Regions from separate parts of the Erwinia sp. 009765445 genome, predicted to be linked through region 4. Evidence: predicted binding sites of a transcription regulator. Region 4 holds the regulator's gene; each other region holds the start of a gene.
What was found. The regulator LexA, encoded in region 4, represses DNA repair genes until DNA is damaged. The targets are predictions, from matches to a motif close to TNCTGTATGTACATACAGNA.
Positions count from the first base shown of each region.

Region 1 (7,448 bases), on a different contig from region 4:
TGCTTTCCGTCGAGGCCATGGTCACATACAGCGGAGCAATTTCAGCGGGCTGTCCCGGACGACCAAGCGGCGCTGAGGCACCAAACTGCTTCACTTTTTCCTGTGGCTGACCGCCGCTGGACTGTAGTGGCGTCCAGTAGGGGCCTGGGGCAACGGCATTAACCCGAATTCCCTCTTTACCCAACTGCTTCGCCAGTGATTTGGTAAACGCGACGATGCTGGCTTTGGTCTGGGCATAGTCCAGCAGAATATCACTCGGATCGTAAGCCTGAACTGAGCTGGTATTAATAATGGCTGCGCCACGCGGCAGATAATCCACAGCGGCTTTGGTTATCCAGAACATTGCATAAACATTGGTTTTAAAAGTCGCATCGAAATCTTCCGTACTTAAAGTGCGGATGGATTCATTAAATTGCTGACGACCAGCGTTATTGACCAGAATATCCAGTCCGCCAAGTTTAGTGGCAGCCTCTTTTACCAGTTGCTGGCAAAAGGCTTCGTCGCGGATATCGCCGGGAAGGGCAATGGCTTTGCACCCTTCCGCCTCAATCAGTGCGATCACTTCTGCGGCATCGGCCTCTTCTTCAGGCAGGTAACCGATCGCAACATCTGCCCCCTCACGGGCATAGGCAATCGCCACCGCACGGCCAATACCGGAGTCGCCCCCGGTGATCAACGCCTTCCGCCCCTGCAAGCGGCCGGAACCGCGATACGATTTTTCACCATGATCGGGAATCGGGATCATTTTACTGGCGAGACCTGGAACAGGCTGCGGCTGTTCGGCAAACGGAGGAGCGGGATAATCGACAGAAAGAAGACTTTTTTTATTTTCAACTGACATCTTGTTTTTCCTTATGATTATTCACAGTGCTTTAAGCCTGGCACATTTGTGAAGTTTGTCATATCAGTGACGCAGCCAGTTCCCTGCTAATGGTCAACTGCTCTCTGCCGAAATTTATTAGCAGAGGGTAAGTCCTGGCTATCCTTATATTTCTGGATGTCATGACTGGTGAGGTAAAGGATATTTTTTTCCCTTCTTCCCGCTCCTCCCTGATGACTCACAGAAAGAGGCAAAATGATGAAAGCTGGACCAAAGTCGTCCTTAACCCTGATTCACTGGTCTTTGCAGCCTGCCCGTTCAGATCCTGTCTCTCCTGCGCCCCCCTTACTACTCAGGCCGGCCCCCTGAAACGCGCCAATATTCTCTTCCCTTTTTCATGCTGTCGTGGCATTTTGGAAACGGTAATTTCCTTATTCATTGAGAAACCATGAGCACATCTTCCCTTCCCCGCAGCGCAAACAAAGAACGCGGCAGGCCACGAGAGTTTGATACTGAGCTGGCGCTGGACAATGCCATGCTGGTTTTCCGCCAAAAGGGATTTCATGCCGCCTCCGTCGCCGATCTCAGTGGGGCCATGAATCTGACGGCGGGCAGTATCTATAAGGCGTTCAAGGATAAACGCACGCTGTTTCTGCAGGTCTTTGAGCGCTATACCTCAGTGAGAAACGCCGACCTGCAACAACGCCTGGAAAAATACGCCACAGGACGCGAAAAGCTGGCAGAACTGCTGCGGTTTTATCTGGAGTCGGCTCAGGATCTGGAAGGCAGGCGCGGCTGTCTGGTGACGGGCAGCGCAACGGAACTGCAGGTGCTGGATGCTGAGCTGGCCGATCTGGTTCAGCGCGCGGTGATGCGCAATAAAAAGTTCCTGATCTCACTGCTGACCCGTGGACAGGAAGATGGCTCAGTATCTGTCAACCTGAACGTTGAAGCGGCGGCAGGGGTACTGCTGTGTCTCACTTTTGGCCTGCGGGTAGTGGGTAAAATTCAGAACGTCACTGACCGGGAAGAGACCCTCCGTCTGGCCCTGAAACTGCTGGACTGAGAGCAAACCAGGCCAGCGGAAAAAACCATTCTGAAGCCGTGAAAATTCAGCCAGCACACAGAAATAGTGCTGGCAGTGATAAAAAACCGCCAATTTAGGAAATAATAATTTCCTAAATAATATTGAGTCATCAATAACTGAAATCCACTACTGAGATCCTGTCATGTCATCAAAAAAAGAAGCTATTGCCCCCCTCTCTCCCCGTCGGGCTGAAGCCGGGCCTGCCACACATCAGGACCGGACGCTGACCGGTTTCGAACACCGTTACGCCACTGTTGACGGCATCAGAATGCATTACGTGACGGGCGGAAACCCGGACGGCGAAACCGTGGTACTGCTGGCAGGCTTTCCGCAGAGCTGGTACGCCTGGCGCAGCGTGATGCAGCAGCTGGCACCCACTTATCGTATTATCGCGCCCGACCTACCGGGCCAGGGGGATTCCGATCGCCCTGAAAGCGGCTATGATACGAAGTCGCTGGCAGCGAAAGTGCATGGCCTGCTGGCACAGCTCAGCGTCAGCCGCTATTTTCTGGCCGCCCATGACGTCGGGGCCTGGGTTGCCTGGCCCTATGCCTCACTCTATGGCAGTGAAGTCAGAAAGCTGGTGCTGCTGGATGCCGGTATTCCGGGCGTCACGCTACCGGATGCCCTTCCCGTCACGCCAGATAAAGCCTGGAAAACCTGGCACTTTGCCTTCCATGCCATTCCGGATCTGCCGGAGGCGCTGATTGCTGGCAAAGAGCTTGTCTATCTCGACTGGTTCCTGAAGAGAAAAACCGCCTGTCCGGATGTCTTCTCCGCAGAAGATATGGCTGAGTATCTGCGGATCCTGATGCTGAACGGCGGCTTGCGTGCAGGACTGGCTTATTACCGTGCGGCAGCCCTTTCCGCCTCGCAAAACCGGGAACTGGTGAAGAAAGGAAAACTGGCCATGCCGATCCTCGCCATCAGTGCTGAACAGGGTTCGATCGCCGATATGGCCACACCGCTGCGCCCTTTCGCTGAAGATGTCGCGGGTGTGCTGGTGCCGCATTGCGGACACTTCCTGCCTGAAGAGCAGCCGCAGGTCATCGCCCGCGAACTCAGCGGCTTCTTTATCTGATCGCTATTGCGCGCCGGAGCATGCTGGCGCGCCCACCGCAACGCTTACCAGGCAAAATTCCCGGTCGTTTCATTAGCAGGCCAAACTTCCTGATTAATTACGGCCTGCTCCGAATAAAATGCAGGATTTCAGGCAGCGGTCAGGATGATTTTTTAAGAAACCCGCAGTCTAAATTCCTCACCACTTCAAACGCTTTCCGGAATATTCCGGCAAGACTCTTGATCGTCACCGCTGACTGACGATACTGTATATAAACACAGTTATTCAAGAGAAACGATTATGCAGTTCATTTCCCCTTCCACCCTGAATAAACTTCTGCCGCTGCCGTTGTTTATCGAACGTGTACCGTGCGGCTTTCCCAGCCCGGCGCAGGACTATGTCGAAGAGCGGCTGGATCTGAACAAATTGATGATCAGACATCCGAGCGCCACCTACTTTGTGAAGGTCAGCGGCGATTCGATGATTGAGGCAGGAATTGGTGACGGCGATCTGCTGGTGGTTGACCGCTCGCTGACGGCGGAACATGGCGATATTGTGATTGCCGCCATCGATGGAGAGTTTACGGTAAAGGAGTTATGCACCCGTCCGTCGCTGCAGCTGAGACCACGTAACAGCAGCTACTCCCCCATCTTGTTTCACAGTGACGAAGCCCTGGAGATTTTTGGCGTGGTCACTTTTACCCTTAAATCAAATAAATAAGTATGTTTGCCCTGGTGGACGTCAACAGCTTTTACACCTCCTGCGAAACGGTGTTTCGCCCCGATCTGCAGGGTAAACCGGTGGTGGTGGTTTCCAATAATGATGGCTGTATCATCTCGCGATCTGTCGAGGCCAAACTGCTTGGCATCAAAATGGCAGGCCCGTACTTCCAACTGAAGGATGAACTCCGCCGCCACAAGGTGCAGGTGTTCAGCTCCAACTACGCGCTGTATGCCGACATGAGCCTGCGGGTGATGACTATCCTTGAAGAGATGGCTCCCAAAGCGGAGATCTACTCGATTGATGAAGCCTTTCTCGACCTGACGGGCGTCGGCAAGTGCGTCAATCTCGAAGTATTTGGCCGCGAAATCCGCCAGCGGTTGCTCAAAGAAACCGGTCTGACCGTCGGGGTTGGCATCGCGCCCACCAAAACGCTGGCCAAGCTGGCCAACCATGCGGCAAAAACCTGGAAAAAAACGGGCGGCGTGGTCGATCTGTCCAGTGTCGATCGCCAGCGCAAACTGCTGGCGCTGGTGCCGGTCAGCGAGGTTTGGGGCGTCGGGCGGCGTATCAGTAAGAAACTGAACCTGATGGGAATTGAAACCGCCCTGCATCTGGCCGAATGCTCCAGCTGGGTGGTTCGCAAGCACTTCAATGTGGTGCTGGAAAGAACATCCCGTGAGCTGCGCGGAGAACCCTGCCTGGCGCTGGAAGAGTTTTCCCCGACCAAACAGCAGATTATCTGCAGCCGCTCCTTTGGCAGCCGCATCACGGAATATGGCGATATGCATCAGGCAATCTGTGCCTACGCCGAACGCGCCGCCGAGAAACTGCGGGAGGAGAAGCAATTCTGCCGCTTTATCAGCGTGTTTGTCCGTACCAGCCCGCATGCCCAGGATGAGATCTTCTATGGCAACCAGTCCTCGGGCCAGCTGCTGACCCCTTCCAACGATACACGGGATATTATCCGCGTGGCGACCGAAGCGCTGGATCGCATCTGGATTGACGGCCATCGCTATATGAAAGCCGGGGTGATGCTGAGTGATTTCTTCAGCCAGGGCGTGGCGCAGTTAGCGCTGTTTGGTGAGCACCAGCCGCGGCCAGACAGTGCCGCGCTGATGCAGGTCGTTGATCGGCTGAACAGCTCCGGCCGGGGCACCGTCTGGTTTGCCGGCCAGGGCATCCAGAAATCCTGGGCGATGAAGCGTGAGATGCTGTCTCCGGCCTGGACCACGCGCTTTGCCGATTTCCCGGTGGTGAAGTGATCCTGAGGCTTCAGCAGCAACAATTACCCGGCCTTATTTCCGGGTTCAGCCTGCCGGGAACTGCTCCAGCTGGCGGAACAGCCCGAACCAGTCTTCCAGATGCCAGGTGGTGGTAATCCGCCCTTTATCCAGATGATGGAACTCATGAATGGCGAAGCTGACCTTTTTCCCGGTGGCGGCAATGCCCATAAAGTTGCCCAGATGCGTGCCGGTGATTTCCGCACGCACGGCAATACGGCCCGGTAGCTGGATCATCTCGTGGATTTCAATATTCACATCCGGCAGCGCCTCAATAAAACCCAGGAGGATCGGCTTGAACCCGGCTGCACCCGGTCCCTGCCCCGGTGCCAGCGGGATATCCTGCCAGTCGGCGCTGACGGCCTTGTCCAGCAGATCGGGATTTTTATCATTAAAAGCGCGGTACACCGTTTCCACGGCAATACGCTCGGCCAGCAGGCGGTCGGTATCAGAATGGCTCATTATTCAACTCCATTGGGTAAGTGATTGCCTGATAGTAAGCCGCCGCTTATTATCAATCCAACAAATAACCGGTATAGACGATTATACAATTTATGAATTTTCACGGTATCGACCTGAATCTGCTGGTGGCTTTCAACGCGCTGTTCAACGAGCGAAATGTCACACGTGCTGCCAGTCGGGTGGGCGTCAGTCAGCCTGCAATGAGTGCGGCTCTGGCACGCTTGCGCACGTTGTTTGGCGATCCCCTGTTCCAGCGTGGCGCTGAAGGGTTACATCCCACTGCCCGGGCGAATGAACTTGCCGGACCGGTGGCCAGTGCATTGCAGCAGCTGGAGTCAGCGCTGATTACCCGCCCCGCCTTTGCGCCCGACACGGTGAGCCAGACCTTCCGCCTGGGGCTGTCTGACTATGCGGCTTATGTGCTGCTGCCGTCGCTGAGCAAAGCGCTGGAGCAGCAGGCTCCGGGCGTTACGCTACAGGTACTGGCAGTGGCAAACCGCGACAGCGTGATCGATCTGCTGGATGCCGGAAAAATTGATACTGCAATTGGCGTCCCGCCCAGTGCTCAGAACAGCCGGATACTGTCTCGCCCGCTGTTACAGGATCGGTTTGTTACCCTGCTGCGTCACGATCACCCGGCGGCGAAAAGGGAAATGGACATCAACAGCTTTCTGACGCTGAAGCATATCCTGGTGTCACCGGAAGGAGATGGTTACGGCGTGGTGGATCAGGCTCTGGCGCGGCAGGGATTGCAACGAACCCGCGCGCTGGTGCTGCCGCAGATGTTCGTGGCACCGGAAGTGGTCGCCACCACGGATATGGCCGCCACGGTAATGGAGCGTGTGGCGATGAACTGTCCCGCCAGAGATAAATTGCGGCTTTACACACCGCCACTGGAGCTGCCGGTGATCCCCTTCGATCTGATCTGGCACCGGCGCAATGACAACTCAGCCGCTCAGCAGTGGCTCAGAGCGTTAATTGACTCTCTGGCATCCTCGCTATAATGGTAGCTGCCGGTGCGGAAGGCGCGCCGGATGTAACCACAGAGGTGAAGTTTTGATTAAATACAGCGTGCTGTACCCGAACACTGAAAACGGTGAATTTGACCACGACTATTATCGCGATGTGCATCTGCCGTTGATCAAAGAGAGAATGGGTGATTTCCTGCTGTCGTATTCCATCGACAAAATCATTGCCACACCGGAAGGCACTCAGGCACCCTATATTGCCGCCTGCCACCTGGTTTGCCGTTCCGTTGACGATCTGAAAAAAGGCATGGAAGGCCACGTTGATGAGATCGTGGGTGACGTGGCGAATTTTACCAACCTCAAGTCGGTGAAGTGGATTTCAGAAGTGGTGGAATAAGTTCCATAGCGCGAGGAGTGCCGGACAGTAAAAGGGCGGAATAAATTCCGCCCCGGCAAACCGTGTCTCCCTCGCCTGCAGGCGAGCGAATCTATTCACCCCGTCTGATTACAGCAGTTTCTTCTCAGCGAGGTCCAGCGCAAAGTAGCTGAAGATCAGATCCGCACCAGCACGTTTGATCGCCCCCAGACTTTCCAGCACCACGTCCTGCTCATTGATCGCGCCAGCCTGTGCGGCAAACTTGATCATCGCGTACTCACCGCTTACCTGATAAGCCGCCAGCGGCAGCTCGGTGCGCTCACGCACGTCGCGGATAATATCCAGATAAGCACCCGCCGGTTTCACCATCAGCGCATCTGCACCTTCAGCCTGATCGATCAGTGATTCACGAATCGCTTCGCGACGGTTCATCGGGTTCATCTGGTAGGTTTTGCGATCGCCCTTCAGCGACGTTCCGGCTGCTTCACGGAACGGGCCGTAGAAGGAAGAGGCAAATTTGGTGGAGTAAGACATGATGGCGGTATCGGTAAATCCGGCCTCATCCAGCGCATGGCGGATAGCGGCAACCTGACCATCCATTGCCGCAGAAGGCGCAATGAAATCCGCCCCCGCGCGGGCAGCAGCAACGGCCTGTTTACCCAGGTTAGCCAG
Region 1 covers NZ_JBYUWC010000001.1:273,566-281,013, forward strand. The annotation lists gene AC3Y5R_RS01230 (SDR family oxidoreductase) at 1-841, opposite strand, end outside; gene AC3Y5R_RS01235 (TetR/AcrR family transcriptional regulator) at 1,269-1,886, shown strand; gene AC3Y5R_RS01240 (alpha/beta fold hydrolase) at 2,176-2,988, shown strand; gene umuD (translesion error-prone DNA polymerase V autoproteolytic subunit) at 3,268-3,687, shown strand; gene umuC (translesion error-prone DNA polymerase V subunit UmuC) at 3,690-4,952, shown strand; gene AC3Y5R_RS01255 (ester cyclase) at 4,998-5,432, opposite strand; gene AC3Y5R_RS01260 (LysR family transcriptional regulator) at 5,525-6,436, shown strand; gene AC3Y5R_RS01265 (EthD family reductase) at 6,489-6,797, shown strand; gene hemB (porphobilinogen synthase) at 6,906-7,448, opposite strand, start outside.
Region 1: umuD (translesion error-prone DNA polymerase V autoproteolytic subunit) is a predicted target of LexA. The motif match lies at 3,231-3,250, and genes of this name have one in related genera.

Region 2 (7,448 bases), on a different contig from region 4:
GCGGTCCATCATCAACATGTTTCCGGACGGCAACGGTGGGCCTTCAGCACCAAACAGTTCACCACGGCCGGAGGCAATGAGGTCTTCTTTTGTATAGGATTCGCGTTTATCTACCATGTTCTCAATAAGCCTTATTTTAATGAATCACGAAGATTAGCTAACAGGCGTAAGCTGAACAAGTCCGATCAGCTCTGGTTAAACCAGTTAAGCCAGCGCAGCGGCCACGGACGCTGACGCCCGTCCTGCTGATTAATTTGCGCAATGCGCTCCTGTATTGAGCGTAGCAGACAGGCCGAATTTTCTTTTTCCCACTCTTCACCGGTCAGCAAAGGCAATGCTTCATCCACGCTGCTGACTGCCCAGAGGTTGAATTTGCCTTCACGCACCGCATCCACCACTTCCTGCTGTAGCGAAAGATGGCGCACATTGGCAGCAGGGATAATGACGCCCTGGTTGCCGGTCAGATTGCGCTGGTTACAGATGTGGAAAAAGCCTTCAATTTTTTCGTTCAGCCCGCCAACCGGCTGCACGCGACCAAACTGATCGACCGATCCGGTCACGGCGATTTGCTGATTGATCGGCTGGCTGGCCAGCGCGCTGATCAGCGCACAAAGCTCGGCGAGGGAAGCACTGTCGCCATCCACTTCGGAATAGGACTGCTCAAACACCAGAGAGGCGGAAAAGGGCAGCTGCTGTTCCAGTTCCAGCTCGGCGATCAGCCAGGCCTGCATGATCATCATGCCTTTGGCGTGAATATTGCCCCCCAGCTCGGCTTTACGCTCAACATCAGTGAACTCGCCGTCGCCAACATGCACCACGCAACTAATACGGGAAGGTTCGCCAAAGGCACGCGGATGGCCAGGGAATTCGATAACTGACAGCGCATTGATCTGCCCGATCATTTCTCCTTCGGTTTCAATCAGGATCTGGTCGAGCAGGATTTCATCGCGTACTCGGTCAGCCAGGAAACCTTCCCGCCATTCGCGGGTTTCCAGCGCACTTTGCAGATGTTCACCGCTGATGTTTTCATACGGGCTGTACATCACTGCATCCTGCAGCTGGCGTGTAATCCATGCAGGGCAGAGCGGCAGCGTATCCTGATCGCCGGTATAGCGAACCGCTTCACGGATCAGCACCGGCCAGAGATCGTCGGCAATCGCTTCAATACCTTCACTGGTAGCCAGAGTGCGAACCCATTTCACCCACAGGCTGAACTCTTCTGCGTCGACAATCTGAATGTTTTCTTCGAACTCTGAGTAGAGCGCCAGTGCTGAAAGCTCCGGCTCCATTTCCTGGAAGTCGGCCAGAGCGTCGCGCTCGCCGGTCAGGATCAAACGGAACTGGAGTGTCATGGCAGGGATCGCCACAGGCAAAGGTCGTGTTTCATCCGGGGAGTACCAGTCAAACTGCTGAGTGGTGAGGATTTTCTTCATTCGCAGCCACAGCAACGGCTGCGCCAGCAGGGTGCGCAGGGAGAGGATCAGCGTACCGCCATTAGCCTGATGTACCAATCCGGGTTGCAGCGTCAGGGTATTGTTATACCAGCGCACACAGCCGAACAGCTGCTCTGTCTCAATCCAGTCCGCACAATGAATGCCGCCAACGCTGGCGAAATTATCCTGCCCAGACTCAGCGGGACGCCAGCTTATCGACAAACCTTCGATCAGGTAGTGACCGCCATGCAGTTCTGCTTCATCCTTAGCAGTGATGCTGGCGAGCTGGTCCTGAAGTAAAGCGAGATATTCAGCGTTTTCAGCCGATTTAATCAGCATCAGTGGCAATTTAGCCGGCGTTTGCTGCAGCAGATTCAGCCCGTTAAACAGGCGTGATTGTACCGCGGCAAAGCAACTGGAATCGTCTTCAGGTACCTGAGAGAAAAGGGACTGAACGCTGTCGGTATCGGGCTGTAGGGCGCGCCATTCTAGTCGGTTGTTGGTCAAAGTTATCGTATTTTTCTGAAATGAGTAAAAGCGGCATTATACAAGATTTCAGCCTGTTAAGCACCGTAGACATGCACTTCACCCCGGTCAGAGGTCGGGATTGCGATAACAACCCCGTTTTCTATGCGGCAGGGCTAAAAAAAGCTGTTATTCTAAACGGGTTATATGAAAAGCATGAGATTCCGATGAAATATCAGCAACTGGAAAATCTTGAAAGCGGGTGGAAATGGAAGTACCTGGTTAAAAAACACCGGGAAGGTGAAGCGATCACGCGCTATCTTGAATTCAGCGCGGCGCAGGTTGCCGTGGATGAACTGCTGTCGATGGAGAATCGTCCGGTAGACGTGCTGCAGTGGATATCGCGTCATATCAATCCGGCGCTGGAAAACCGGATGAAGCAGACCATTCGGGCCCGACGTAAACGCCATTTTAATGCTGAACATCAGCACACGCGCAAAAAGTCGATCGACCTTGAGTATCTGGTATGGCAACGCCTGGCTGGTCTGGCGCAGCGCCGCAACAGCACTTTATCAGAAACGATCGTACAGTTGATTGAAGATGCTGAGCGCAAAGAACAATATGCCAGCCAGATGTCCTCGCTGAAGCAGGATCTTAAGGCCATTTTAGGCAAGCCGGACTGACGGGAAGGGCAGAAACGTAAGACAAAAAAGAGTTTATCGGGCTGTATCAGCCAAAGAAAAACCCCGCCGGAGCGGGGTTTTTTTATCAAAGCGAAACTTAACCCTGAGGCTGAGTTACAACGTCTTTGATACCTTTAACCTGAATTTCTACACGACGATCCGGTGCCAGGCAATCGATCAGGGCTTTACGGCCTTTCACGCTGTCACAGGTGTTGCCGGTAACTGGGTTAGATTCACCCATACCACGTGCAGAGATTTTGCTGGAAGGGATGCCTTTAGAAACGAGGTAGTCAACTACAGACTGAGCACGTTTTTCAGACAGCTTCTGGTTGTACTGCTCTGAACCGATACGGTCAGTGAAGCCCAGAACAACTACGTTGCCGTCTTTAGGATCCAGGGAGCTCAGCTGGGTGTACAGCTGATCCAGAGCTTGCTGACCTTCTGGCTTCAGGGTTGCCTTGTTGAAGGTGAACAGCACGTCAGATTTCAGAGTGAAACGCTTGGTTTCAACAACTGGAGCTGGCGCTGGAGCTGGAGCTGGTGCTGGAGCAGCAGCTTCGTCCTGACCGAAGCGATAAGAAACGCCCACGCTCAACATGCCGTTATCCGGACGGGTACCAACGGTGTTTGCATCACCGATGTTGTTAACCCACTGGTAATCCAGACGGGTAGCCCAGTTTTTGGTCAGCGCATATTCAACACCAACTGCAGCCAGTGGAGAAACACCGGTGTCGTGGTCGCTGATGCGGCCAGTAGTTGGGTTAGTCTGCGTTGAGTCTGCACGCCATACCATGCCGCCCAGACGAGTGTACACGTCCAGATCGTCCATGATTGGGTAGCTCAGTTTAGCAGCCAACTGAACGCCCTGTGCTTTAAATGCGCCGTTAGTCACGGTGCCTTTGTTAGGCATGCGACCCAGCCAGTCATAACCCAGTTCAAAGCCCAGGTACTGGTTAGCCTGGTAGCCACCGAAGGCACCGGCACCCAGCTGGCTTTCATGAGTTGGACCGTTGTTGTTCTCATAACCGTTACCGTAGTAACCAGTGTCATGGTACTGAGACCAGCCCAGTTTTGCACCGGTATACCAGGTGTTATCTTTAGGGGCGGCCTGCGCTACGGTAGCGAAGCCAGCCAGTGCCACTGCAATTGCGATAGCTGTCTTTTTCATTTTTGCGCCTCGTTATCATCCAAATAGGCAATGAGCTTTCATTAGCTCTTTGATTAATCCTTCGCCGGGTTATGACGCTCGATTATGGCTCATCCAAAAAAGGGAGGTTATTGAGCACCCTGGCGACGTAAAGTCTACAACGTACTAGCAAACTTACAAGTATGATGTGACGCACGTCAGCAAAAAAACAGGCATTCGTACACAATTTTACACATTTGCGGACAGGTTATGTGTAGAAACAGTGTGGTGAAAACGCTTCTAAACCATTGTCCCACCGCGTCATAGCATAATCAGATGGTTATCGCGGCTTGCCAGGAAAATCCTTGTGAGATTATTCCTATTTTTACTTAATGATACAAACTAGACTGAATTTTTAGGCCGCTGAAGGGTCTGGCTGAAGTGATATTGACCGGATCGGGACGCATTATCAGTCCTAACGCCTGTCCACAGGAAGCTGCTTCCTGGAGCCGGCGGCGATCTTTTTCGGTGACTTCTCCTGGTAACCAACCTAACACCACACTGTAATTTCCTGTCTGCAAAGCTTTGATCATGGCTTCAACGGTGGTTATCGCCCCGGAAGATTGCACCTGCATAACTTTATCCAGCGGTAAACCAGATTGCAGCAGCCAGCTGCGGCTCAATTTCTGCTGCGGAGTCAGCCACAGCTGCCAGCGCGACTGAGTGCCCAACTGCTGTAAAAGAGGCAGCAGCAGCATCTGGGTCATGCCGGGTTGATTCTCACTGTAGATCAGCTCACTAATAAGTCCAGCCGCGTGGGTTTTCTGTGGGGCAGCACAGGATGAGGCCGGACGAAAACTGGCGTTAACAGATTGAGATTTAAGAAAATGAGTTTGCATAATGGCGTCGCTCGCAGGTCACTGTATGGATATACAGTATAAGCCTGGTGAGTAAAGATCAACCTTATTTTTTGGTAACGTCTCGCAAATTCACAATGTAAGGGGCCGCAACACCATTTATTCATTGAACCTGTTACGGCGATTGCCTATTTTCCCTGTGCTGACAGGGTGCTTCAGGGACATTATCAGGTTAAGGAAATTTTTATGGATGACTCAAAGAACAGGATCGCCAGCACCAGAGACAAGCTGGCACAACTGGGTGAAATCGATTGCCGTAGCCAGTTTGGTGGGTACAGCCTTTCGGTGGATCGCGTGGTCTTCGCATTGGTTGCAGAAGGGGAATTATATTTACGGGCCTGTGAGGAAGTCAGACCCTATCTGACCGAAAGGAAAATGAAAGCTTTTACTTTTAACAGAGGAGGGATCCCGGTTGAACTCAATTATTTTCGCGTTGATGAATCTTTGTGGCAGGAAACCCAACAACTGGTGGCGCTTTCGCAACTTTGTCTGTCGGGCGCGCGGCAGCAGCGGGTAAACCGCTATGAGAACCGCCGGTTGAAAGATTTGCCTAATCTGACGATGCGGCTTGAAGTCCTGTTGCGGCATGTGGGGATCAGTTCGGTGAGGATGCTGAAAGAACAGGGAGCCAAACGTAGCTGGCTGAAGTTGCATGCCAGGAATAAAAACCTCGGCATCAACGTTTTGTTTGCGCTGGAGGGGGCGATACTTGGGCAGCACCATGAAGCGCTGCCGCAGGCTTTAAAAGCGGAGCTTCGCCACTGGTACAGCGAAACTCTGCAGTTAAAGAATTACGTTGAAAAGCTGAGGGCTACTCTGTAGAGACCTGATGTTTCAGCTGCGCTATTTCTGGCAGCAGCGCGACCAGCAAGCCGACCTGCTGCAGCACAAGCGGTTCTTTTGTGTCCGGGTCGGCTTCAATCGCTTCAATACGCTCAGAGAGGTTGTTGAGCAGTCGTTGTGCCTTCGCCTCATCAACCAGTTCAATATGCAGGATGTCATCAACGTAGCAAACGGCATCGTCCATCAGTTGCAGCATCGCCGGGCTGGTAATCCTCTCGCGGTGAGCACCCAGCGCTGAAATGTAGCTCAGAAAAGAGTGGTTCAGGGAGAGCAGGCGAAAGGCATCTTCCCTAAGCGCGGCGCTGACATGTTTTTCGGCAGAGAGGTTTGAAACCACCGAAGCCAGTTCTGCATCACCGTTATGCGCGTCACGCCGGGCAACGCGATAGTCCAGCCGGTTATCTTTCCCCTGGTGATACTGGACAAGAATGGCATCCAGATAGCGGCAGTTGGCATTCAGCGTGCGCTCCGCCACGAGTGACAGGCGGCGGAAGCGCCAGTCTGGCCAGATAAAGGCGACGGCCAGCCAGGCAATGCCACAACCTATCAGCGTATCGATAATCCTCGGGAGCGCCACTTCAAAGCCTTCACCCAGCAGGTTAAAGCAGCACAGGACCAGCAGCGTGATAAACAGCGTGGCATTGGCATAGCGGGACTGACGAAAAGCGAAAAACAGAACGCCGCTGAGCACAATCATCACCAGCTGGCCCTCAACGGAGGGGACCAGCCACAGCAGCGGCAGGCCAATCACGATGCCGGCCAGCGTACCGGCTATACGCAGCGCCAGCCGTCTTTTGGTGGCATTATAGTTAGGCTGACAGACGAACAGGCTGGTCAGCAAAATCCAGTAGCCATGCTCCAGCCCGGTCAGCTGTATAAAGGTATATCCGGCACACAGCAGCAGAGACATACGTACTGCGTGACGAAACAGGGCGGACTCAGGGGAGAGGTGACGGCTGATCCGCAGCCGAATATCGGCCCAGCCGGTCAACCCTTCACTGGATAATGTTTGATCGTTGCTGCTCTCTTCCAGGCTTTGTTCCGATTCGATGGTGGCGAGCTGGGCATCAATAGCCTTCAGGTTATTCAGCAAATAATTCATTGCCTTTAAGTCACTGCTGCCCGGCTGGGCGGCATTCAGACGATCCAGCGCGGCATGAAGATGCACGAAGGCCCGTTCGAAGCGGGCATCATGCTGCCAGGGCTCCCGCAGCAGAATGCAGTTTGCCAGTTGCTGACAGGCTTTGGCCTGTAGCGAGAGTAAACGCTGAAAGCGAAACAGAATATCGCTGTAGCGGTATTCCCGGCGCAGGGCATGATACTGGGCATGAGAGGAACTGGCCCGCTCGTGAATATCCTGCGCCACAAAGTAATAATGAAGGGTCCGGCGAGTGCCGCGCTGCCCACGGTCGCCGCGCAGACGGGACTGAATAGAATTTTTTGCCTGATTTAGCGTGGCGACCAGCTGGCTGTTAGCCATCGCTACCTCAATCAGCGCAGCATTATCCTGCTCTTCTGTATCAGGATCGAACAGACCTGCCTTGGATTCCAGATAAACGGCCAGTTTCTCAAAACAACGGGCGATGTTTTCCTGCAGCGGGCGGATCGGAAAAATAACGTGCCCGGTCAGCGTCAGAAGGTTATACCAGACTGCACCCACCAGCAGCAGTGAAGGCTGCAGATACCATTGTGGGAACAGGCCGATGCCCAGCAGGGTATAAATGGCAATCAGTAGTGCACCGAAGGCAATGGTGGCATAACGTTGCCCCAGCGCGCCAAGCAGAATAAAACCCCAGGTTGACACAGCCAGCCCGACGGTGAACAGCCACGGGTAAGGATAAATAAGCTCGATTGAAACCGAGGCCACGCAGAAGCAGACCAGAGTGATCAGCAAGTTGCGCAGTCTGCCGCTTAAACGGTCATCCAGATCCGCCAGCGCGGCTGCCACCAAGCCCAGCGTTAACGGGATGGTCCAGGTAAT
Region 2 covers NZ_JBYUWC010000005.1:226,203-233,650, forward strand. The annotation lists gene fabA (bifunctional 3-hydroxydecanoyl-ACP dehydratase/trans-2-decenoyl-ACP isomerase) at 1-117, opposite strand, end outside; gene AC3Y5R_RS07055 (AAA family ATPase) at 186-1,940, opposite strand; gene matP (macrodomain Ter protein MatP) at 2,126-2,581, shown strand; gene ompA (porin OmpA) at 2,679-3,749, opposite strand; gene sulA (SOS-induced cell division inhibitor SulA) at 4,097-4,606, opposite strand; gene AC3Y5R_RS07075 (TfoX/Sxy family DNA transformation protein) at 4,811-5,446, shown strand; gene yccS (YccS family putative transporter) at 5,436-7,448, opposite strand, start outside.
Region 2: sulA (SOS-induced cell division inhibitor SulA) is a predicted target of LexA. The motif match lies at 4,626-4,645, and genes of this name have one in related genera.

Region 3 (7,448 bases), on a different contig from region 4:
GAGGCCAGAGCCAGGGAGCAAAGTGGTGTTATCTCGCTAGGTTTAAGCACCAGCGTATTCCCTGCAACCAGCGCGGGTGCGGCCTTACGCGTAAACAGAGCGAGAGGATAGTTCCATGGAATAATGGCTGCGACCACACCCAGTGGTACTTCGCGTGTAATTGCCTGATGATTTTCATATCCTGAGGCCAGCACGTGTCCGGTACGCTTCCAGCCAAAGCTGGCATAATAACGCAGCATGTTCACCGCTGTAGCCACTTCACCTTGAGCCTCGGTAAGGGGTTTTCCCTGCTCCGTGGTCAGCAGTATGGCCAGCATCTGCTTATGTTTTTCTATCTGATCGGCAAAAGCAGAGAGATATGTGGCGCGTTCAGGCTGAGGCGTTTTTGCCCAGGACTTCTGCGACGCTGAAGCAGCCTTTACCGCCAGATCGACATCTGATGGCGTCCCTGAGGCCACCAGAGCGATCACTTGCCCTGTCGCCGGGTTGAACACTTCATCTGAGGCGTCACAGGCATGCCATTCATTATTGATGAAGTGAGCGGGGTTTGTTGGTAGTAAAGCTTCAAATTCAGTTGTCATAATAATTCCTAAAACTAAGGTAACAAAAGCAATGGTCATCATTGGTTGAGCGGCTTGCAGTGCAAACATCAAAAGACGCCATCAGGGTCCTCAATAAATGCGCCATGACGCACGAAATCGGGCTTCTGAAGATTCATCCATAACGTATCGAAAGGTTCACTGGCTTGGCGAATGTCCTCATCGGGATCTCCGGACCTGAATAATGAGACATTGCTATTGTGGTTAAAGCAGCCAGCATCCCACATCACGACTATGAGTTTAGAGGATTAGATGTTTTTATAAAATTAACTTTTTTTGAGAACAGGCATGCACTTTTAGTGAAAAACTCACACGAATTTTACCGAAAAAGGGCAGAGAAAAACATTTAATGCCAAGTACCTGGCGCGGTAGAGACTGTAATTTAAATAGTGTATTTGACTGTTTTTGATATCTTCGCTTTTTATTATTGAGTTCGGTGACCGTCTGAGCGATCACCTTCAATACTGCGAGAAGTAGTTTTTAGCACAGTGGCCCTTTATTCAGGACTTTTGCGCATGGCAGCATATCCCATACCACTTCAACACTGAACTACATCCCATTTGATGTTTCTGGTGAGATCTTGTAAGCCATTTCAACTAACTCATCTCGCTCTCTGTTTGTATGCTGTTGTCGGGACCAGACGTCATCCATTTGTTGTTTTGTCCCCTCTTCCAACTCTTCAGGGACGATATTACGATAATGGCGGATCTCCTCAGTCAAAATTTTAACGGTCAATGCATAAACATGTTCCGGATTATATTGCTCATGTGGAAACGAAATTTTATAATAATCAAAAAAGTTACTTTCTTTTTTGTTCCAACGTTGCCAGCTTTCAAACATGCGGTCGTTAAAACCTGTAAGGATAGGCCCTGGATTTATCGTGGCGACTTTGACATTAAATTCTTTGAGTTCTTTATTCAATGCTTCTGCAAACGCCTCGATCGCATGCTTGGATGCTGAATAAGCTCCAGTAAAAGGGTCGGTAGTCAGGCCAGCCACTGAGGACATAAAAATGATTTTCCCTGCGCGTTTATCAATAAATTCCTTTGCCATCAATTGAGTGAGCAGAATGGTTCCAAACACATTCACTTCAAATTGCTTACGTAAATTTCTTTCAGGTATATCGACGACAGCACCGCCCTCAGCAATACCAGCGTTATTGAGGAGAATATCAATATCCCACGCTGTGGCAGCCTGCCTGTCATCGGCATCGGAAATATCCAGTTTTTTTATCATCATCTTACTATTACGCTGTGCTGCCTCTCCCTTAAGCGTCGATACTTGTGATTCAGTCTCAACACCAGCAATAACAGTAAAACCCTGCTCAGCCAATCGAAAAGAGACCTCTTTCCCAAAGCCGCTACCGGCACCCGTAATTAGAATTTTCTTACTCATGTCTACTCCTTAATTATTTATAGACAGTGCGCATTATTTACCTGTATATACGCATAGTCGGCTGAATTGCTATAGGTAATAGTAGACCACTTTGGCGGAACTCAGTCCGAATTGTACGATTTCAGTCGTCACAGGATATCCCAAACAGCCAACCGGACTGGGTGATACAGATTATAGCATCCATATTTTATCTCACACTGAACGACTAATGCTGAAAATAATCCATAAGACCCGAGACAAAAATCATGCCTTCAGACTGCTCCCTCGGATGCTCGTAATCATAAAACCATTGCCTCCGTGTGGCGTCGTCCTGCAATTCACTCAGAATGCGGTCTGGAATTAGCGGCTAACGATCAGAGACAGAGAAAATCGACGTAAATGGCCAACGCTTCATCATTAAAGTCATCGTTCACATTCAATACACACTCTAAACGACCATCCGATAACTGATCGTGCATGAAGTACATCGACCAACATTCATTACTGCTTTCGGGTACCGTTAGCGGTTCAGGCTTATCCCGTTTTAGACATTTTTTACGGCTTTATTCGCATGGCAGTGGCGACATCACATGGAGATGCAGTTTGTGAGCATAGTTTTTGTTCCGGGTCTGGTAATCTATTGTTCCAGATCGCTATTTAGGGGCTTCTATGTTACTCATGTGCCCGATTTGTACATTTGTTCAACCCGCATTAAAGCCCCAGCAACAGCTGCCGCTCCATTTGAGGATCCAGCAACATCACATGCAGACCCAGCAGCCTAACTCCGCGCCCGCCGCGGCGCTCATCCCAGGTCTTCTTCGCCACCGCAATAAAATCATCCTTATTTAATACCGGCCAGACATGCTCCTGCGTAGTCTGCTGAAAATCAGCAAACTTCAGCTTCACTCCCTGGCGGGCGATCTGCAGGTCCGGTTTGATTTTCGTTAACCGGCGCTCAAGTTCTTCATAGAGGAGATCGATAATCTCCAGGCAGGCTTCCCAGCTGTGAATATCCTCTGACAGCGTGCGCTCCACCCCCAGCGACTTTCTCAGCCGCTCGGTCACCACTTCACGCTCATCAATGCCGTTGCAACGTTCCCACAGCACCCGGCCAAACTTGCCAAAGCGTTTAAGCAGCGCCGCCAGATCGGTTTTCTGCACGTCGGCGCAGGTCAGCAGCCCCAGCTCCTGCAGTTTTTTTGCCGTCACCTTGCCCACGCCGGGGATCTTCGCCAGCGGCAAAGTCAGCAGAAAGCCATGCATCTCCCCGGGCGTAATCACGAACTGGCCATCAGGCTTATTCATATCGGAAGCAATTTTGGCGAGGAATTTAATCGGCGCAATTCCCGCTGACGCGGTGAGGTTCAGTTCGCGGGCAATGGTCTGGCGGATTTCACGCGCGATCAGGGTGGCAGAGCCGTGGCAGTGCTGGCTGTCAGTGACGTCCAGATAGGCTTCGTCCAGCGACAGCGGCTCAATCAGGGAGGTATAGCGGGAGAAGATTTCGCGAATATGGCTGCTGGCTTCTTTATAAGCCTCAAAGCGGCCGGGGATCACTTTCAGGTGCGGGCACAACTTCAGCGCCATCGCCGTGGACATGGCGCTGTGCACACCAAATTTCCTGGCCGGATAGTTAGCGGTACTGATCACTCCGCGTTTCAGATGGCTGCCGCCAATCGCAATAGGAATATCACGAAGAGTGGGATTGTCGCGCATTTCCACTGCGGCAAAAAAGCAGTCCATATCAACGTGAATGATCTTACGCATATGCCCCTCCAGGAATACTGGATAAGTATACAGGCAAAGAGGTTGATTTCAACCTGCAATTTCTCTGCAAAGCGCAGCGGTAGCGGGCTGGCACAATATTTTATGCGTTTTTTCGTAAGCGCTCTCTTGATAAAAAAACAGACAATGCTAATGTGACGCTGCGATAGCGGAATTTTCCGAGATTGCAAGTTACAGCGTCCCCGGACGTAGCATCCACCCCTACTATCAAGGGAACCAGAATGGGCAAAATCGCACTGCTGTTTGCGATGTTTTTTCTGCCAGCCGTCGTTTTCGCCAGCGCACCTGTCGCACAGGTCACTCCACTGGCACCGGTAAGCAAAGAGTTAAAAAAGCAGTTACTCGGCACTCCCGTGTATATTCAGATCTTCAAAGAAGAACGCACGCTGGAGCTATATGGCAAAATCGGCACCGAGTATCGCTTACTCGACAGTTACCGCATCTGTAATTTTTCTGGTGGCCTTGGCCCTAAACGCCGCCAGGGTGATTTTAAAAGTCCGGAAGGGTTTTACAGCGTGGGCCTTTCCCAGCTGAAGCCGGACAGCCGCTTCTATCGCGCCATCAACGTCGGGTTCCCCAACGAATACGATCGCCAGCAGGGTTATGAAGGTAAATATCTGATGATCCACGGCAACTGCGTGTCTGTTGGATGCTACGCCATGACCGATGCCGGCATTGACGATATTTATCACTATGTGGAAGCCGCACTGCGCAATGGTCAGCCGCGAGTGGAAGTGAGCATTTATCCGTTCCGCATGACTGACAGCAACCTGCAGCGCCACCGTTACTCAGTGTATTACAGCTTCTGGCAGCAGTTGCAACCCGGCTATGCTGAGTTTGTCCAGAACAAGCGGCCACCAGCCATCAGCGTCAGCGACGGTCGCTACGTGCTGGGCAGTCCGGTCCTGAACAGCACGCCTGCCAGCGGATCAGCGCTCGCGCTCTCCGAGGTAAAATAGCGCCCAGTCACCTGGCTCAATCTTGTGCCAGGTTTCATTGCCGGTCAAAGGTTGGGTGGCAATCACGGTGACCACGTCGTCTGGCGTGGTCTGCTTCTGAAAATCAATCTCAACGTCCTGATCCAACAGCGTGGCTTTACCAAATGGCGCACGACGGGTGATCCAGAACAGATTGGTCGAACAGAACGCCATCAGATAGCGCCCGTCAGACAACACCATATTAAACACGCCCTTCTCACGCAGCTCCGCCGCCAGTTCCGCAATATACCGAAACACCGCAGGCCAGTTACCCGGCGTGCGCGGATAGCGCGTGGTCAGTTTATGCAGCAGCCAGCAGAACGCCTGCTCGCTGTCCGTCTCGCCAACCGGACGAAACTGCCCGGTTTCCAGACTACGATAGCCCTTCAACTGCCCGTTGTGCGCGTAGGTCCAGTTACGTCCCCAGACTTCCCGGGTGAACGGGTGAGTATTTTCCAGCGACACTTCGCCACGGTTTGCCTGGCGGATATGCGCCACGACCGAGCAGGATTTGATCGGGTACTCCTGCACCAGCCGGGCAACAGGTGAGTTGAAGCTGGGCTGCGGATCTTTAAATGTGCGACAGCCTTTCCCTTCGTAAAAGGTAATACCCCAGCCATCTTTGTGCGGGCCGGTTCCTCCGCCCCGCTGCACCAGCCCGGTAAAGCTGAAACAGATGTCCGTAGGGACATTCGCGCTCATCCCGAGCAGTTCACACATAAAAAACCCTCGCTTAATGGCCATGCGCACATGGCCGGAAGAATTATTTAACCATCTCTTTTTCGATCAGCAGGATCAGGATGTGGATCACTTTGATGTGAATTTCCTGAATACGGTCGGCATAGCCAAAGTGCGGCACGCGAATTTCCACATCGGCCATGCCATCCATTTTTCCGCCATCTTTCCCGGTCAGCGTAATCACTTTAATACCCTGAGCGCGGGCAGCTTCGATGGCTTTGATCACGTTAGCCGAGTTGCCAGAGGTGGAGATACCCAGCAGCACGTCGCCCGGTTTACCTACGGCTTCAAGGTAGCGGGAGAACACATAGTCATAGCCGAAGTCGTTGCTCACGCAGGAGAGGTGGCTGACGTCGGAAATAGCAATTCCCGGATAACCCGGACGATTGTCACGGTAGCGACCGGTCAACTCTTCGGCAAAATGCATCGCATCACAATGCGATCCGCCATTGCCGCAGGAGAGCACCTTGCCACCGGCTTTAAAGGAATCAGCCAGCAGTACGGCTGCGCGCTGGATGGCATGGATGTTGGCTTCGTCGCTGAGGAATTTATTGAGCGTGTCCGCTGCTTCGTTGAGTTCGGCGCGAATGATGTCCTGATACATAGGGGAGTCCTTTTAGGTGAGGTCTGAATCAGTTTATCAAGTTGCAGGTTAGGCGAAAAGCGCCCTTCCCACCTGGCGGAGACTTTGACTTTTGATGCGACCAGATTGTGACTCAGGTTGTAATTATCATGTAAACACATTGCTAACAAAATGCATCTCATCTAAACCTGTACCTAACAGGTCAGACCTCTTACTACTTACGGAGCGTTGTCTATGATGGTTCTCAGTTGCACTGCGACAATTGTGCTGATTGGCGCACTGTTTTATCACCGCGTAAATCTGCTGCTGAGCAGCCTGATTATGCTGGTATGGACGGCTGCATGGGCCATGGCGCACGTCTGGACTCCCTGGCTGCTGATCCCGCTGGCGATTATCCTGCTGCCCTTTAATTTGCTGCCGCTGCGCCGGGCATTGTTTTCAAAACCGATGCTGCGTACCTTCCAGAAGGTGATGCCGCCGATGTCGCGGACAGAAAAAGAAGCTATCGATGCCGGGACCACCTGGTGGGAAGGCGATCTGTTCCGCGGTACGCCGGACTGGCAGAAACTGCACAATTACCCGCAGCCGCGCCTGACTGCTGATGAACAGGCCTTCCTGGAGGGGCCGGTTGAGGAAGCCTGCCGCCTGGCAAACGACTTCCAGATCACGCATGAAATGGCCGATCTGCCGCCAGAGCTTTGGGCTTATCTGAAAGAGCATCGCTTCTTTGCGATGATCATCAAGAAAGAGTACGGCGGACTGGAGTTCTCAGCCTATGCGCAGGCCCGCGTGCTGCAAAAACTGGCCGGTGTATCGGGTATTCTGGCCATCACTGTGGGCGTGCCTAACTCCCTGGGCCCGGGTGAACTGCTGCAGCATTACGGCACGACTGAGCAGAAAGATCATTATCTGCCGCGCCTGGCTCGCGGCCAGGAGATCCCCTGCTTTGCGCTGACCAGCCCGGAAGCCGGTTCCGATGCCGGAGCCATTCCGGACACCGGCGTGGTGTGCATGGGCGACTGGCAGGGCAAACAGGTGCTGGGCATGCGCCTGACCTGGAACAAACGCTATATCACGCTGGCCCCTATTGCCACCGTGCTGGGTCTGGCCTTCAAGCTCTCCGATCCTGAGCATCTGCTGGGTGAAACTGAAGAGCTGGGGATTACCTGTGCGCTGATCCCGACCCAGACGGCAGGCGTGGAAATTGGCAAACGACACTTCCCGCTCAACGTACCATTCCAGAACGGTCCGACTCGCGGTAAAGATATTTTCGTGCCGATTGATTACATCATTGGCGGTCCTAAAATGGCCGGTCAGGGCTGGCGGATGCTGGTTGAGTGCCTGTCTGTAGGACGCGGTATTACCCTGCCTTCCAACTCCACAGGCAGCCTG
Region 3 covers NZ_JBYUWC010000022.1:56,309-63,756, reverse strand. The annotation lists gene AC3Y5R_RS20835 (aldehyde dehydrogenase family protein) at 1-650, opposite strand, end outside; gene AC3Y5R_RS20830 (SDR family oxidoreductase) at 1,149-1,994, opposite strand; partial or broken gene AC3Y5R_RS20825 (IS3 family transposase) at 2,360-2,530, opposite strand; gene dinB (DNA polymerase IV) at 2,685-3,740, opposite strand; gene dpaA (peptidoglycan meso-diaminopimelic acid protein amidase) at 3,980-4,717, shown strand; gene AC3Y5R_RS20810 (class II glutamine amidotransferase) at 4,688-5,455, opposite strand; gene lpcA (D-sedoheptulose 7-phosphate isomerase) at 5,499-6,077, opposite strand; gene fadE (acyl-CoA dehydrogenase FadE) at 6,291-7,448, shown strand, end outside.
Region 3: dinB (DNA polymerase IV) is a predicted target of LexA. The motif match lies at 3,756-3,775, and genes of this name have one in related genera.

Region 4 (7,448 bases):
CCAGCGTACCGCGGTTAATCGACGGATTAGCACTGAGGATTGAGAAGGTGATCGCATAACGCTGCAGCGTCTCACGCACGCCAGCAGCCAGCAGTTGCAGAGTATGGAAACGGGCAGGGCTGAGGCGTAACTTCTGCTCATCAGCGGTCAGCAGACCCTGACGGGCCATTTCGCTGACCAGCGCGTCCAGCACGGTCGGCAGGTTCTCTTTATCCCAGCGCAGGAACAGCTCGGTTTTCAGCATTAGATAGATCACGCTGACCTGGCGCAGCAGCTCGGCACGTGTCAGTTCCCGATGCTGCATCAGGATTACCGCAATCACCGACGGCATCACCAGCATATGGTGAATGTTGTTACGGTAATAGGTCATCAACACCGCTTGTTCACGCGGCAGAACGATGATTTCTCCGATATTATCCTGCTCAATCTCGAACTTGTTCATGCCCAGCGCATGATCCAACAGCGCTTCTGGCGTCATATCCGGCACGGTGGAGTCCGGCGAATATGGCACGTTGCGCATCAGCTGCGTGTAACATTCCAGCTGTTCGGTCAACTGCTCACGGGTCAGTGAACGCTGACGTGAAGCCAGCAGGGCGGTTACGCACAGGTTCATGGCGTTAGCTGCACCGGCGTTGTTGATACGCACCATCACGCGCTGAGCAATATCGTTCACCGCAGGCGTCAGCCATGCCGGGCGCTGTGCCTCGATAGGGTCGATAGAGTCACGCCATTCCGGCACGTGCTTGTTCAGGTAGTTAACCAGCGGCAGCGGTTCACCAAAGTTAACGTAGCCCTGGCCCAGGTTACGCAGCTTGCGCAACCCGTTGACCATCTGCATAAAGCCTTCTTTCTCTTTAGTCGCACCGCGCAGCTCTTTGGCGTAAGTTCCCACCTCCATCACGTGCTCGTAACCGATATAGATCGGCACCAGCGTGATAGGACGGTTGCCGCCACGGAGCATAGCCTGGATGGTCATTGACAGCGTGCCGGTTTTCGGATCCAGCAAACGACCGGTACGGGAGCGGCCGCCTTCCACAAAGTATTCCACCGAATAGCCACGGGTAAACAACTCACCCAGGTATTCACGGAACACGGTGGAATAGAGCTTGTTGCCCTTAAAGGTACGACGGATAAAGAACGCGCCCAGACGGCGGAAAATCGGGCCTGCTGGCCAGAAGTTCAGGTTGATACCGGCGGCGATATGCGGCGGCACCAGCCCCTGGTGATAAAGCACGTAGGAGAGAAGCAGATAGTCCATGTGGCTGCGGTGGCAGGGCACGTAGACGATTTCATGGCCGTCCTGTGCCAGCTGACGCACGCGCTCGCCGCCATTCACATTAATCCCCTGATACAGCTTGCTCCACGTCCAGCCCATCACGCGGTCGGTCAGGCGGATCGCTTCATAGGAGAAGTCTGCGGCAATCTCTTCCATCAGCTCGACGGCGTTCTGCTGAGCTTTTTCATGGGAAATTTTCTTGCTGCGCGCCTCATCTTCTACCGCCTTGGCGATAGCTTTGGACTGCAGCAGCTTATTGAACAGATCCTGACGCACCGGCAGACGAGGGCCAATTGCGGCCAGACGCTGGCGGGCAAAGTGCATTCTGGCCACTCTTGCCAGCTTCTGGGCAATGGTTTTGTCCGTACCGTGTTCAGTAGCCATGCGGCGCAGCGAAACAATCGGCGAAAAACGCACGAAGCTGTCGCGGCCCAGCCACAGTACGGCGAAGAACTTCTGCACACCGTTCAGCACCCGCAGATGAGGCTGATCGTCGCCCTGCACTTCACGGCCTGGTGCGCGGCCAAACATCACCGATACCGGCACCATTTGCACATCAAGCAGCGGGTTACTGCGGTGCAGATCCAGATACTCGTGAAACAGCTTTACTGATTCCACGTTCGGCATGAAATAGGGGAACACGCGGGGGCCATCATGGATAAATACATGGCGTGGCAGTACGGTACCGTCAATTTCCAGCGGATCGAGAGGATCGGGGAGATCCTGTTTGCGACACTGTTCTCGCAGCGCCAGAAGATCGGCCTTTGAATCGTACGGCAGCACATACATAATAGGGCGCGATGTATCGAGCCCCAGCTCAGCGACCGGCTCGGCAGGAATCGCTTTACTTTTTACCAGGAGTTTAACCGGTAAATTCAATAAGTTATAATATAAATTACGCCAACCTGACATAGACAACATGAAGCCTCTTGTTAGCAAAGCGCGGCAAGCATACCAGAAAGCGCTTGCGAGATCTGTGGTGTTGCAAAATGTGCGCCACTCACACATTGACGTTAAAGATCACAAAGGGTTCCCTCATTATGGCAAATAACGTCACCGGATTGACCCGAATCATAAAAGCCGCAGGCTACTCATGGAAAGGCCTGCGTGCCGCCTGGCACAACGAAGCGGCCTTCCGCCAGGAAGCGATTGCGGTGATTGTCGCGATTGTGGTGGCCTGTTGGCTGGATGTGGATGCGATCACGCGCGTGCTGCTGATTGGCTCTGTGGTGCTGGTGATCATCATTGAGATCATCAACAGCGCGATTGAAGCGGTAGTCGATCGTATCGGCAGCGATTTTCATCCTTTATCTGGCCGGGCGAAGGATATGGGGTCCGCCGCCGTGCTGCTGGCTATTTTGCTGGCGCTATTTACCTGGATAACGCTCCTGTTTGCGCATCTGGGCTAAGGTTTGCTCAATCTGACGGGTTCAGTGTTTTTTCTCCATGTTTAGGTTTTCATCGCGTAAATACCTGTATATACTCACAGTCGACTGTATAAACAACCAGGGGGCGGGATGAAAGCATTAACGGCAAGGCAGCAACAGGTTTATGAGCTGATACGCGACCATATTAACCAGACCGGCATGCCGCCAACGCGGGCGGAAATCGCTACGCAGCTTGGCTTCCGTTCCCCCAATGCGGCTGAAGAACACCTTAAAGCACTGGCGCGTAAAGGGGTGATTGAGATCGTTTCCGGCGCATCACGCGGAATCCGTCTGATGATAGAAGAAGTGGAAGGCCTGCCGCTGATTGGCCGCGTCGCCGCCGGTGAGCCGCTGCTGGCCGAGCAGCATATCGAAGGCCACTATCAGGTTGACCCTGGCCTGTTCAAACCCAGTGCGGATTTCCTGCTGCGCGTCAGCGGTATGTCGATGAAAGATATCGGCATTATGGATGGTGACCTGCTGGCCGTGCATAAAACCCAGGACGTGCGTAATGGCCAGGTTGTGGTGGCACGTATTGATGATGAAGTGACCGTGAAGCGCCTGAAGAAGCAGGGCAATGTGGTGCAGCTGCTGCCAGAAAACAGCGAATTCCAGCCGATTGTGGTCGATCTTCGTCAGCAGACGCTGTCGATTGAAGGATTGGCTGTGGGTGTGATCCGCAACGGTAACTGGTTGTAATCCCTATTTATCGTGCGATTTCTGACCTCTTCAGATAAACACCTCTGGCGGCTCGCGCTGCCGATGATCCTGTCGAACGTCAGCGTTCCGCTGTTGGGGCTGGTCGATACCGCCGTCATTGGTCATCTCGACAGCCCCAGCTATCTTGGCGGCGTGGCGGTGGGGACCACCGCAACCAGCTTTCTGTTTATGCTGCTGCTGTTTCTGCGCATGAGTACCACCGGGCTGACCGCACAGGCCTTTGGCGCAGGCGACAAACCCGCGCTGGCAAGGGCCCTGATGCAGCCCCTGCTGATTGCGCTGCTGGCCGGGCTGGCCTTTATCCTGCTGAAATCCCCTCTGAACCATCTTGCGCTGTCGATAGTCGGTGGCGACCCTGCGGTGTTACATCAGGCCGCGTTGTTTATGAATATTCGCTGGCTGAGTGCCCCGGCCACGCTGGCAAATCTGGTGTTGCTGGGCTGGCTGCTTGGCGTGCAGTACGCCCGGGCCCCGGTGATCCTGCTGGTGGTCGGCAACCTGGTGAATATCGTGCTGGACCTGTGGCTGGTGATCGGTCTGAAGTGGGGCGTTGAAGGTGCCGCTGCGGCCACCGCCATTGCCGAATATGTCACGCTGATTATCGGGCTGTTGATGGTCTGGCGGGTGATGAAGCTGCGTGGCATTTCCCTGGCGATGCTGAAAACGGCGTGGCAGGGGAACATTGCCAGGCTGCTGCGTCTGAACCGCGATATTATGCTGCGCTCGCTGCTGCTGCAGTTGTGCTTTGTTTCGTTGACCATCTTTGGCGCACGCCTTGGCGCTGAGGTGGTGGCGGTGAATGCCGTTCTGATGATGTTCCTGACCTTTACTGCCTATGCGCTGGATGGCTTTGCCTACGCGGTGGAAGCCTGCTCGGGTGAAGCATACGGAGCGCGGGATGGCAGCAAGCTACTGTCGATTTGGCGCGCAGCGTGCCGACAAGCCGGGGTGGTTGCGCTGCTGTTTTCGCTGTTCTATGCCTTTTCCGGGCCCTGTATTATTGAGTTACTCACCTCACTGCCTGAACTGCGGCAGCAGGCGGACGCTTACCTGTTCTGGCAGATAGTTCTGCCTGTCTGCGGCGTGTGGTGTTATCTGCTGGATGGGATGTTCATTGGTGCCACTCGTGCCAGCGAGATGCGCAACGGCATGGTGATTGCAGCACTGGGCTACGGGCTGACGCTGTTTACCGTGCCATTGCTGGGCAATCATGGCTTGTGGCTGGCTGTGACGGTGTTCCTGCTGTTGCGTGGCGTGACCCTCTGGTTTATCTGGCGACGCCACTGGCAGAACAGCAGCTGGTTCGCTGATTGACATATTTAGTTACTTAAGTTTGCCGCTTCGTTAGTTCATGATCTCCCTGACTTTTCGCTATCTCTTATCTCTTTTCTGTTCCTTTTTCGGGCCAGAAATTCGCCATGACAGGCAAAACCTCCATTATATACTATTATTATCTGTGAGTTCAGCTGTTAAGTAGCGACTTATATTGCTGTTGTAGCTTTTGCTGAGACGATTCCACTAAAACTGTTAGCACCTAAGGTCGAGGAGTGACAAGATGAATAAAGACGAAGCCGGCGGTAACTGGAAGCAGTTAAAAGGTAAAGTGAAAGAAAAATGGGGCAAGCTGACTGATGACGATATGACCGTCGCTGAAGGCAAACGAGATCAGCTTGTTGGTAAAATTCAGGAGCGTTATGGCTATGCGAAAGACCAGGCTGAGAAAGAAGTCAGCGACTGGGAAAGCCAAAATAACCACCGCTTCTGACCTGTTCTCTGATATGAAGTAAGTGTTTCAGGACGATGCTCCTACTCTGGCACACGGAAAGTGCCACTTACCTTTCCAGTCCTTATTTCCCCCCGAAAATTCCTCTCCAGAGTCAATCAGTCACTCTATTTATGTTTAACGCCCGCGCTTTTTCGTGTTGACGGTATGGTCATGCTGGCACGCATCCTGATGTGTACAGGCTTCCACTTCCACACACTCGCGACACAATCCATGCGCTTCGATAACGCTATTGGTCAGGGCAAAGCCTGAAGACAGGGCCAGCGATTTTAAGATTTTTTCAACGCCATCAGCATGCTTTTCCGCCACGGCACCACAGCGATCGCAGATTAACATCGCCGACGTGTGCGAAGGCTCTTCGAAATGGTGGCAGACCACATAGCTGTTGGTTGACTCGACACGATGCACAAAACCCTGTTCGAGCAGGAAATCCAGCGCACGGTAAATAGTTGGCGGTTTTGCCTGTGGCTCAGTGGCCCGCAGCAGGTCAAGCAGGTCATAGGCGCTGATGGCACCATGGTGCTGGCTCATCAGACGCAGCACTTCCAGACGCTGCGGCGTAAGCCGGACATTGCGCTGCTGACAGAGCGCCTCAGCCTGCGACAGGATTTTTTCAGCACTGCTTACGTTCATAACTTTCCCCGGGGCCAGATCAGATTGTTATGTTATCACGCCCGCTGCAAAACGCCGAATCCCGCCCCATCGCGCCTTTTGACCAGATTAATCAGGCTTAACCGGCTGAATGCGCTCTGAAAATAACTGGTATTTGCATTAAGCGTTAATTGTGAAGTGATATTAAACTTTTTCACTCTGTTAGTTGTGCCATAAAATTTCAATAAAACTCTATTAATGTTAGTTGCAGCCTGAAATGTTACTGACTACCTTGATAAGGGGGTTTAAGACAGTTCTGTACAGAAAAAACCGAGATAACAGGCTTATACATTAGTCTGATAACAGATAAACAAATTAGCAATGAGCAGAAAAGCCCCTGCATTGTCCCTTAATTCACAGCAATGAATTGCCGTCTGTATGTTCATTATGCAGTCAGATGCAGTGTGCACGCTTTTGATAAGCGCTTTCTCCTCTTTCTGGATGGGTTTAAGGTAAAATGGCATATAAATTCAGCAAGTTAAGCAGGTTTTCCCTGCCTGTTTTGTTCCCCGCCTTATTTCTTGCTCCGCTCAGCGCGCTGGCTGCAGGCAATTATTATGATGCACGCAACGACGCAATGGGTGGGACAGGGGTTGCCTCTTCAACCTACGGCACTGCGGTGCTGGCTAACCCGGCGCTGATGACCAAAGCGAAACCCGATGACGATGTCAGCATTATTTTGCCAGCGGTGGGCGTGCAGATGACGGATAAAAACAAGCTGATCGACAAGGTCGATGACCTGACCGACAGCGTGGATCGTTATCAGGACATTGCCAACAGTTCATCGTTTAGCTTTGCTGATTATCCAAAAATTCAGTCTGCGGCAGGCGATCTGGCCGGTCAGCTGCGCGGCATCAAAGGTAACCAGGCATCCGGCACGGCGGGCGCAGCCTTTGCCGTCACGGTCCCGAACGCAGTTCTGCCCTTTGCCTTCGTGACTAAAGCCTACGGCACGGCGCACGTCACGGCGGACGTGACCCAGAGTGATATCGATTATCTGCAGGGCGTGGCGGACGGCACCGTCTTCCCACTGCCTGGCGACCAGAATAAGCTGACCTCAGCGGGCCTTGGCCGTGGTGCAATTGTCTATGACTACGGCATTGCCATCGCGCATGAGTTCAACATCGGCGGTCATCCGGTTTCATTCGGCGTGACCCCGAAGCTGCAGAAAGCCTACCTGTATAACTACAGCGCGTCGGTTTATAACTACGACAAATCAGACTTTACCAAGGGGCGCTATAAAAACAGCGACAGCGGCTTCAACATCGATGCCGGTGCAGCAACCGATTTGGGCGATAACTGGACGCTGGGATTAAGCGCGCAGAACCTTATCTCCCGCGATATCGATACCAAAGAAATCAGTGGCTACAAAGATACCTACCAGATCAGCCCAATCGTCACGCCTGGCGTATCGTTCCACACTGAACGCTTTACTGCCGCGCTGGATGTGGACGTCACGCCAACCAAACGCTTTAAAACGCAGGGCGAAAGCCAGTATGCTGGCGTGGGTGCGGAATACCGTCTGTTGAGCTGGTTGCAGCTGCGTGCGGGTTACCGTGCGGACATGAAAAATACCGATACTAACGTGGCA
Region 4 covers NZ_JBYUWC010000025.1:35,875-43,322, forward strand. The annotation lists gene plsB (glycerol-3-phosphate 1-O-acyltransferase PlsB) at 1-2,188, opposite strand, end outside; gene AC3Y5R_RS21845 (diacylglycerol kinase) at 2,317-2,685, shown strand; gene lexA (transcriptional repressor LexA) at 2,794-3,402, shown strand; gene dinF (MATE family efflux transporter DinF) at 3,415-4,737, shown strand; gene AC3Y5R_RS21860 (CsbD family protein) at 4,979-5,188, shown strand; gene zur (zinc uptake transcriptional repressor Zur) at 5,324-5,839, opposite strand; gene AC3Y5R_RS21870 (conjugal transfer protein TraF) at 6,315-7,448, shown strand, end outside.